Regions from separate parts of the Mesorhizobium sp. 131-2-1 genome, predicted to be linked through region 1. Evidence: riboswitches for the same ligand, from Rfam matches in the RefSeq annotation. Region 1 holds a riboswitch; each other region holds the start of a gene.

Region 1 (2,193 bases):
GCCGGCCATCTCCCCCTCTAGGGGGGAGATCAGCTACCATTGATGCTTTCGCCAATCTCCAATGCTGCAGGATTGGGTGAGGCGCCGAAGCTGCCGATCTCCCCCCTTGAGGGGGAGATGGCCGGCAGGCCAGAGGGGGGTGGCTTGGCGCGAACATCGGCAGAACCAGCCGGACCTACTTGCTCATCGCCGCCAGCCATTCATCCACCCAGGCCTTGCGGTTGGCCGCGACTTCGTCGGCGCTGAACAGCATGGTCTTGGTCGGCTTCACCAATTTGTCGAAGGCCGGGTTGAGCGGCTTGTCGGTCTTGCCGGCCGGGAACATCCAATTGGTCTCCGGAATGACATCCTGGAATTTCGGCCCGGTCATGAACGCGATGAACTTTTCCGCCAGCGGATTCTTCGCGCCTGTCGTGGTAATGCCGGCGACCTCGATCTGCAAATATTCGCCCTCCTCGAAGGACGCGGCCTGGTAGCGCTCGGTGTTCTCGGCGACCATGTGATAGGCCGGCGAGGTGGTGTAGGACAGCACCATCGGCGCCTCGCCCTTGGTGAACAGGCCATAGGCCTCGCTCCAGCCCGGCGTCACCGTCAGCACCTTGGCCTTGAGCTTGGCCCAGGCTTCGGGCGCCTTGTCGCCATAGACCGATTTCACCCAGAGCAGCAGACCGAGGCCCGGCGTCGAGGTGCGCGGATCCTGGATGACGATCTTGTCGGTGGCGTTGCCCTCGACCAGTTCCTTCAGGCTCTTCGGCGGCGTCTTCAGCTTCTGGGTGTCGTAGACCACCGCGAAATAGCCGTAGTCGAACGGCACGAATGTGTCGTCGCTCCAGTTGCCGGGGACATTGAGGCCGGACACCTCGCCATGCGGCGCGAACAGGCCCGTCGCCTTGGCTTCCGCCGTGAGGTTGGTGTCGAGGCCGAGCACGATGTCGGCCTTGGTTGCCGCGCCCTCCAGTTTGACGCGGTTAAGCAGCGCGACTCCGTCGGCGACCGAGACGAATTCAAGATCGCAGCCGCATTCGGCCTCGAATTCCTTCTTCACCGCTGGGCCGGGACCCCAGTCGGCGGTGAAGCTCTCATAGGTGTAGACGGTGAGCTTGTCCTTGGCTGCCGCGGGGCCCGCCAGAAGCGCGACAAGGCCGGTTGCCAGAACAAGGTGGGATAACAGCGTGCGCATCGGCGCCTCCTTCGTTGGTGTTGAAAGGAATTGAGGCGTCGGATGGTCCGAAACGTCTAATCCCTCCGCCGGTACAAACCGGATCAGGTTCAGCGGGTTGGCGTTTGCCTCTCAGCCGGCCCGCGAAACATCGCGTCCGGCACCCCGTTAGAGCGTTTCGACACATAGGCCCGGCCACGGCACCGCGCAAGCGGAAGTTTGCCGGGTGCCGGCACCCCCGGCTTCCGTTTCTCCGGCGGGGCTGGTAAGGGCGACGCCCATGGGCACATTCACCATCCTGCTTGGCGGCGACCTCATCCGCACGCCGCGGCTCGACAGCCAGCTTGCCGGCGCGCGCGTCATCGCCGCCGATGGGGGCATCGGCCATGCCCGCGTGCTCGGCCTGACGCCAGAGCTCTGGGTCGGCGATTTCGATTCCGTGCCGGCGGATTTGCCCGATGATCTGGCCGCCGTGCCGCGCCAGGTGTTCCCGGCCGAGAAGGACAAGACCGACGGCGAGCTGGCGATCGCTGCCGCGCTCGAGCGCGGCGCCACGGGCCTGGTGCTGGCCGGCGCCTTCGGCGGCAGGCGTGCTGACCACGCCTTCCTGCATCTGGCGCTCGCCGTCCGCCTGGCCGAGGCCGGCATCAGCGTGCTTCTGACCAGCGGCGCGCAGGAGGGCATTCCACTTCTGCCGGGCAAGGCCGGCTTCGACTACGCCGACGGCACGCTGTTTTCGGTGCTCGGCTTCTCCGACCTTTCCGGCCTGAGCGTCTCCGGCGCCAAATGGCCTCTCGATCACGTCGAGATGGCGTTCGGCTCGTCGCTGACCATATCCAACGAGGTCAAGGGGCGGCTCGAGATCGCGCTCGGCCACGGCCGCGCGCTGCTCCTGGCCCATCCTTATCCCCTTCCTGAAAGCTGACATGGCCCCGCCCCTTCTCATTCTCGACGGGATAAAGCTGACCTTCGGCGGCACGCCGTTGCTCGACGGCGCGGCACTCAGCGCCTCCGCCGGCGACAAGATCGCGCTT
Region 2 (2,193 bases), 3.3 Mb from region 1:
CCGGCGACACCAGGAAGGAGGTCGATGACGGCAATGGCGGCACCACCACCGTCACCGGCAAGACCGCGTTGGCCAGCCATGTCGACGACATCGACAACCGCGTCACCCGCGCCTTCGAGAACGCCTCGATCTCGGCCGCCCTTGCCGCGCCGGATCTCGTCCAGGGCGAGCATTTCGGCCTGCGCGTCAACTGGGGCAATGCCGGCGGCGCCGACGCCTTCGGCTTCACCGGAGCTGCGGTGCTGAGCGAAGGCTTTGCCCATGGCGGCCGGCTGACCGGGACGATGGGCATCGCCTTCTCCAGCGGCACCGTCGGCGGCAATGCGGGGCTGCAGTTCAGCTGGTAGGGAGGCATCTGACCTTCTCGCCCTTGTGGGGTGAGAAGGGGAAGCGCCCGCCCTTCAAGCCTCCCACGCATCGCTCGACAGCGCAAACCTGACGCCCGCCGCCGTCATCGCGAGCTCGCATTCGGTGATGGCGCGCAGGTTGCGCAGATAGCGTGCCACGGTTTGGGGCAGCCAGCCGGCACAGGCCTCGACATAGGCGCGGCTGTGGACCAGCGTGCCGGTCGACAGGCGTTCGTCCTTCTCGGCGATGACCTTCAGGTACTGGCGGATGAAGCGGATGTCCTCGGCGATGTCCTGGCTGGCCATCCGCCAGGCGCCGGCGAGGCGTTCGCGCTGCTCGAGCGGCAGTGGCGACAAAAGCGGGCGGGAGAGGTCGGCGAAGGCGGCGTGGTTCGCGGTATTCAAGGAGGTCCCTCCGGAGAAGAAGGGAAATATCGTACTTTACGTACGAATATCGGTCAAGCAACATTCGTACAAATTGAACGATTGGATGGCTGCGAGAAACCCGCAAAAATCTTGTGACGCGCCATCTCCCCCTAGGGGGAGATGAGGCGCTTGGTCTGACGGAGGCCGCCAAAAACCGCTTCCCCAAGCCTCCAAACAGTGCTTTAACCGCCGCATCCACAGGGGTGCTCCGTACGGTCGGGGCTGAGATGGGGGCGGCAAGCCTCCGGACCCTAAAGCTGATCTGGATAATACCAGCGGAGCGAGGCGGGCCATGTTTTCCGGCGCACAGATTTCCCTTTATCCGATGGCCGACGATTTCGTCGGCGTCATCCTCGGCGCGCTCGGCGCGCTCGATCCTTGGCGCGACAGGCTGCGGATCGAGACCGACGACATCTCGACCCTTCTGGTCGGGCCGCCCGAGGTGCTGTTCCCGGCCATGCGCGACCTGTTCGTGGCGGCGGCAAGGAGCGGCAAGCACTGCGTGCTCTCGGCGGCGGTCTCGCGCGGCTGTCCCGGCGAGCCCGACGATCCGATCTGCCGCTCCGACGAGATCGGCGGGCCGGTGATCCCGCTGGACGAGCGCAAGCTGGCCGCCATCCGCGCCGTTCAGGCGACGCCTTCGGTCGACCAGCCGGCCGCCGCCCAGTTCTCGCTCTACGTGATGGGCACTGGCGACCATATGGACGAGATCTATGGCTGCATCGACTTCCTGAAGCAGTCGGGCGTCTTCGAGCGCTCGAAGCACTTCTGCACCAAATTGCGCGGCGATGCCGGCGCGATCTTTGCCACGCTCGCCGAAGCCTTCTGCCGCTTCGGCCCCGGCGCCGGTCATGTGACCCTCGACATCACCATTTCGGCGAACAGCCCGACCGCGGTTTGAGCGGCGCGCAGGCGCTGTCGAGGATATTGTCGTGGCTGTTCCGTTCGACCCTTTGCGTGGGGGAGAGATCCCCGCATCTGACCGCTTCTCAGAAGAGGGAGCGGGGTCATCGGTGATTGGCGAAAGCCGAGGCGACGGCCAATCTCCCCCCTTGTGGGGGAGATGCCTGGCAAGGCAGAGAGGGGCGCTGTCCCGCCGGCCTGTCAGTTGGCTACATGCGCGGCGTTCGTCAGTTCCTTCAGGACAAATTTCAAAAGCTGGCGCTCCGTCACACCCCCCTCTGTCCTGCCGGACATCTCCCCCGCAAGGGGGGAGATCAGCCTTCACCTCGACCCTCGCCAAGTTGGTTCCCGCCGCCCTCGCTTTCGCGCTGCTGCTTGCCGCATGGGAGCTCTACGCCCGCCTCGGCGGCATCGCCCCTACCGTGCTGCCGGCGCCGTCGCGCGTGCTGCTGCAGGCCTGGGAGAACCGCGAAGCGCTGGCCGAAAACACGCTTCCCACCATCCGTGCCACGGCCGC
Region 3 (2,193 bases), 1.4 Mb from region 1:
TTCGCGGATGTTGTGGATGTTGCGGCCGGTCGAGAGGTCCATCACCGTATCGGCGCCCCAGCGGATCGCCCAGACCATCTTTTCGACCTCCTCGGCCATCGAGGAGGTGACCGCCGAATTTCCGATATTGGCGTTGATCTTCACCAGGAAATTGCGGCCGATGATCATCGGCTCGCTCTCGGGATGATTGATGTTGGCGGGAATGATCGCGCGTCCGCGCGCCACCTCGTCGCGCACGAACTCCGGCGTGACGAAGTCGGGGATCGCCGCGCCGAAGGCTTCGCCGTCGCGCTCAAGCTTGCCGCGCAGGATCTCGCGGCCGAGGTTCTCGCGGATGGCGACGAACTCCATTTCAGGCGTGATGATGCCGGCGCGCGCATAGGCTAGCTGCGTGACCGCCTTGCCTGCCTTGGCCCTGAGCGGCCGATTGCGAATGGGAAATTCCGGCGTCAGGCGCTCGCCCGTGACGAATCCATTGTCTTCCGGCCGGACATGGCGGCCGTCATAGGCTTCGACATCGCCGCGCGCCGTGACCCATTCGTGGCGAAGCCGGGCAAGGCCCTTTTCGATGTTGGTTTCGACAGCAGGGTCCGTATAGGGTCCTGACGGATCGTAGACGGTGATGGGCGGTTCGCCGGCCGTCGGATGGACGGAGATTTCGCGCATCGGCACCCTGATCTGCGGGTGGAGGACGCCGGATTTGTGGATTTTCCGCGAGGCGGGCAGTGGTCCCGTCGACACGGCGGGGGTGAGAGCATTCATCGTGAGGCTCCTTTGCTCATGCATTGGAGACCCAGTTCTGTGCCGGAAGGATGAAAAGACGCTTCTGCCGACCTGCCGAAACAGGACCTCGGGCGTAAACTCCCGCAAAGCGCTTGCACCGTCCCTACGCCAGTATGAACTGGATCAGGTTCAACGGGTCACTGCACCGCGAAAGCCAGCAGTATCTCAGCCCCTTGCCGGGACTCCCCTGGTGAATGCATCGAATTGAACGGCCCTTCGCTATTTTGTCAAGCGCATTCGTCCCGCAGCGGTGATCGGCGACCAAACAAACCCAGCGGAAAAGCATGGTAGTATCGAGAGCAAGTCACGCTCCAGAGGAGCGGTGAAGCGCCCCCAATAAGGCGAGCCCTCATGCGGATTTCGGTGCCTTTTCCAGCACGGTGTTTTCGGGGCTTTCCGGAACGACGCTGCTGCCGCCCAGTTGGGTGAGATTGCTATAGAGGTCTGTCTTGCTCATCGTCGGCAATCCTTCCCCTTCGGCTAGACGCCCCGTTTGTTTCCCCAGAGCAGAACATGAAGCTGCGGCAGTACACGCGCCTCGAACCACATGTCACGGGTCACTTTTTCAACCAGCCATTCCATGCGCCTCATCACACCGGCCATGTCGATGAACGCGTCTTCGTTGCCGGGACGCGGCGGCGTGTGATTGCCGGGCTGCAGATAGACGGGTAATTGCGGGTAGCGCGCCGCGGCGTCTTTGGCATAGGCATAGTCATCTTCGTCGAAGACGACGAGCTTGAGCGCCGTCTGCGGCTTATCCTGCGCCGCCTCTAAGCAGGCGTCGAACGCGGCCCAATCTGTCGTCATTTCACTTGAGGGCGGCTTGGGGCTGAGTACCAGCACGTCGAGATCCGCGAACCATTGCTTAGACACCGAACCTTGGGTTTCCAATGCAAAACGGTAGCCCTCACCATGCCCGCGGTCGATCAACTGGCCAAGCGGCTGGATGGCCGGATTGCCGCCCGACAGCGATACCATCACGGGCTGACCGCCGGAAAGTGCAATGACCTTTTGCCAAACCGCGTCGGAAGACATCATCTCCCAATCATGGCGGAAGCGACGGTCCACCGCATGCAGGCTGTCGCACCAGGAACAGCGATAATCGCACCCGCCGGTTCTTACGAACACCGTCGGCAAGCCGATCAGCACGCCTTCGCCCTGAATGGTCGGCCCAAAAATCTCGCTCACCCGGATTCCGGGATGCAACGCGCAAGTCATGGTCGGTATTCCGCCCAGGTTTTCGGCGTCTCGCTCACCCGCACGGCGGAGGTTTCGGGTAGCCGCACCTTGCACCAGTCGTAGAAGTGCCTGGCCAGACATTCCGCTGTGGCATGGTCATGCCCCAGCACGTCGTTAAGATGCCGATGGTCGAACGTCCCATCGATGTAGTGCTTGAACGCCGCCAGATCT
Region 4 (2,193 bases), 2.5 Mb from region 1:
TCCCAGGTCAGGTCCTCGGCGATGCCGCCGACCTTTTCCAGCGCCTGGTAAAGCGGCACCGTGCCGATCGGCACCGGCGCATTGCGCACGATCCATTCGCGGATGTTGTGAATGTTGCGGCCCGTCGACAGGTCCATCACCGTATCGGCGCCCCAGCGGATCGCCCACACCATCTTCTCGACCTCTTCGGCCATCGACGAAGTGACGGCGGAGTTGCCGATATTGGCGTTGATCTTGACCAGGAAATTGCGGCCGATGATCATTGGCTCGCTCTCGGGATGATTGATGTTGGCGGGAATGATCGCCCGCCCGCGCGCCACTTCGTCACGCACGAATTCCGGGGTGACGAAGTCGGGGATCGCCGCGCCGAAGGCCTCGCCGTCGCGCTCAATCTTGCCGCGCAGCATCTCGCGGCCCAGATTCTCGCGGATCGCGACGAACTCCATTTCGGGCGTGACGATGCCGGCGCGCGCATAGGCAAGCTGGGTCACCGCCTTGCCCGCTTTGGCCCTGAGCGGCTGGTTGCGAACGGGAAATTCCGGCGTCAGGCGCTCGCCCGTCGCGAACCCATTGTCCTCCGGCCGGACATAGCGGCCGTCATAGGCCTCGACATCGCCGCGGGCGATGACCCATTCCTGGCGATGCCGGGCGAGGCCCTTTTCGATGCTGGTGTCGATAGTCGGGTCGGTGTAGGGCCCCGACGGATCGTAGACGGTGACGGGCGGTTCGCCGGCGGTCGGATGGACGGAGATCTCGCGCATCGGCACCCTGATCTGCGGGTGGAGGGTGCCTTGCTTGTGGATCTTGCGTGAGGCGGGCAGCGGTCCCGTCGAAACGGCGGGGGTGAGGGCATTCATCTTGAGGCTCCTTTGCTCGTGCATTGGAGACCCAGTTCTGTGCCGGAAGGATGAAAAGACGCTTTGGTCGTCCTGCCAAAACAGGACCTCGGGCATGAACTCCCGCAAAGCGCTTGCACCGTCCCTACGCCAGTATGAACTGGATCAGGTTCAACGGGTCACTGCGCCGCGAAAGCCAGCAGTATCTCAGCCCCTTGCCGGGACTCCCCTGGTGAATGCCTCAAGTTGAACGGGCTCGCGCTATCTTGTCAAGCGAAGGATGGAGAAAGCGTAACGGCCATCTGCGTCGAGATCGACGGAGTAGCTCAGGCGGTCCAGTATGTGGTTATCCTAATCGAACGTGATAATCCGCGGCTTCAGGGAGGTGATACGCGCTTCGTCCAGGTATATGGAGTTGCAGACAATGAAAGCCGGCGAAGGCCACTTGACTGGGTGAAACCGACGCGCACTGGGGTGACAGAAGGTCTTAGAGGGCGTATGTTGACATAAAGATGTCTTTATGTGCCTTGGATGCGGCTGTCGTCTTGAGGATGAAAAATGTCGCAAAGCTCCTCATCGCTGGATGACCTGTTCGGCCCCGCCGCGGCAAAGCCCGACGGTTCCGAAGTGGTTGCTGCGCTGACCGCAGCAGCGCACGAACGCATCCTCATCCTTGACGGCGCCATGGGCACGCAGATCCAGGGTCTGGGTTTCGACGAGAGCCAGTTTCGCGGCGAGGCCTTCGCCGGCTGCCCCTGCCACCAGCAAGGCAACAACGACCTTTTGATCCTGACCCAGCCCGGGGCGATCGAGGAAATCCACTATCAGTACGCCATCGCAGGCGCCGATATCCTCGAGACCAACACCTTCTCCTCGACCTCGATCGCCCAGGCTGATTACGGAATGGAGGATGCCGTCTATGCGCTGAACCGCGACGGAGCGCGGCTGGTGCGCCGTGCCGCGCTGAGAGCACAGCGGGAAGACGGCAAACGCCGTTTCGTTGCCGGTGCGCTAGGGCCGACCAATCGCACGGCGTCGATGTCGCCTGACGTCAACAACCCAGGCTATCGCGCCGTGACTTTCGACGATCTGCGCCTCGCCTATGGCGAACAGTTGCGCGGGTTGATCGACGGCGGCGTCGACATCATCCTGATCGAGACCATCTTCGACACGCTGAACGCCAAGGCGGCGATCTTCGCCTGCAACGAGATCTTTATCGAGAAAGGCGTGCACCTGCCGGTGATGATCTCCGGCACGATCACCGACCTGTCCGGCCGCACGCTGTCCGGCCAGACGCCGACCGCCTTCTGGCATTCTGTGCGTCACGCCAGCCCGTTCACCATCGGCCTCAACTGCG

What was found. Region 1 has a riboswitch for thiamine pyrophosphate ahead of thiB (thiamine ABC transporter substrate binding subunit). Riboswitches for the same ligand answer to the same signal wherever they lie in the genome.
Region 2: another riboswitch for thiamine pyrophosphate. It lies ahead of JG743_RS22310 (Ykof family thiamine-binding protein); the one in region 1 lies ahead of thiB (thiamine ABC transporter substrate binding subunit).
Region 3: another riboswitch for thiamine pyrophosphate. It lies ahead of thiC (phosphomethylpyrimidine synthase ThiC); the one in region 1 lies ahead of thiB (thiamine ABC transporter substrate binding subunit).
Region 4: another riboswitch for thiamine pyrophosphate. It lies ahead of thiC (phosphomethylpyrimidine synthase ThiC); the one in region 1 lies ahead of thiB (thiamine ABC transporter substrate binding subunit).

Annotation. Positions count from the first base shown of each region.
Region 1 covers NZ_AP023247.1:1,268,970-1,271,162, reverse strand. The annotation lists gene thiB (thiamine ABC transporter substrate binding subunit) at 176-1,180, opposite strand; TPP riboswitch at 1,224-1,337, opposite strand; gene JG743_RS06200 (thiamine diphosphokinase) at 1,440-2,084, shown strand; gene JG743_RS06195 (ABC-F family ATP-binding cassette domain-containing protein) at 2,086-2,193, shown strand, end outside.
Region 2 covers NZ_AP023247.1:4,581,528-4,583,720, reverse strand. The annotation lists gene JG743_RS22320 (porin) at 1-347, shown strand, start outside; gene JG743_RS22315 (hypothetical protein) at 402-752, opposite strand; TPP riboswitch at 963-1,075, shown strand; gene JG743_RS22310 (Ykof family thiamine-binding protein) at 1,066-1,674, shown strand; gene JG743_RS22305 (ABC transporter permease) at 2,018-2,193, shown strand, end outside.
Region 3 covers NZ_AP023247.1:6,660,228-6,662,420, reverse strand. The annotation lists gene thiC (phosphomethylpyrimidine synthase ThiC) at 1-762, opposite strand, end outside; TPP riboswitch at 866-982, opposite strand; gene queE (7-carboxy-7-deazaguanine synthase QueE) at 1,264-2,001, opposite strand; gene queD (6-carboxytetrahydropterin synthase QueD) at 1,998-2,193, opposite strand, start outside.
Region 4 covers NZ_AP023247.1:5,633,235-5,635,427, reverse strand. The annotation lists gene thiC (phosphomethylpyrimidine synthase ThiC) at 1-857, opposite strand, end outside; TPP riboswitch at 961-1,077, opposite strand; partial or broken gene JG743_RS34680 (aspartate 1-decarboxylase) at 1,098-1,277, opposite strand; gene metH (methionine synthase) at 1,395-2,193, shown strand, end outside.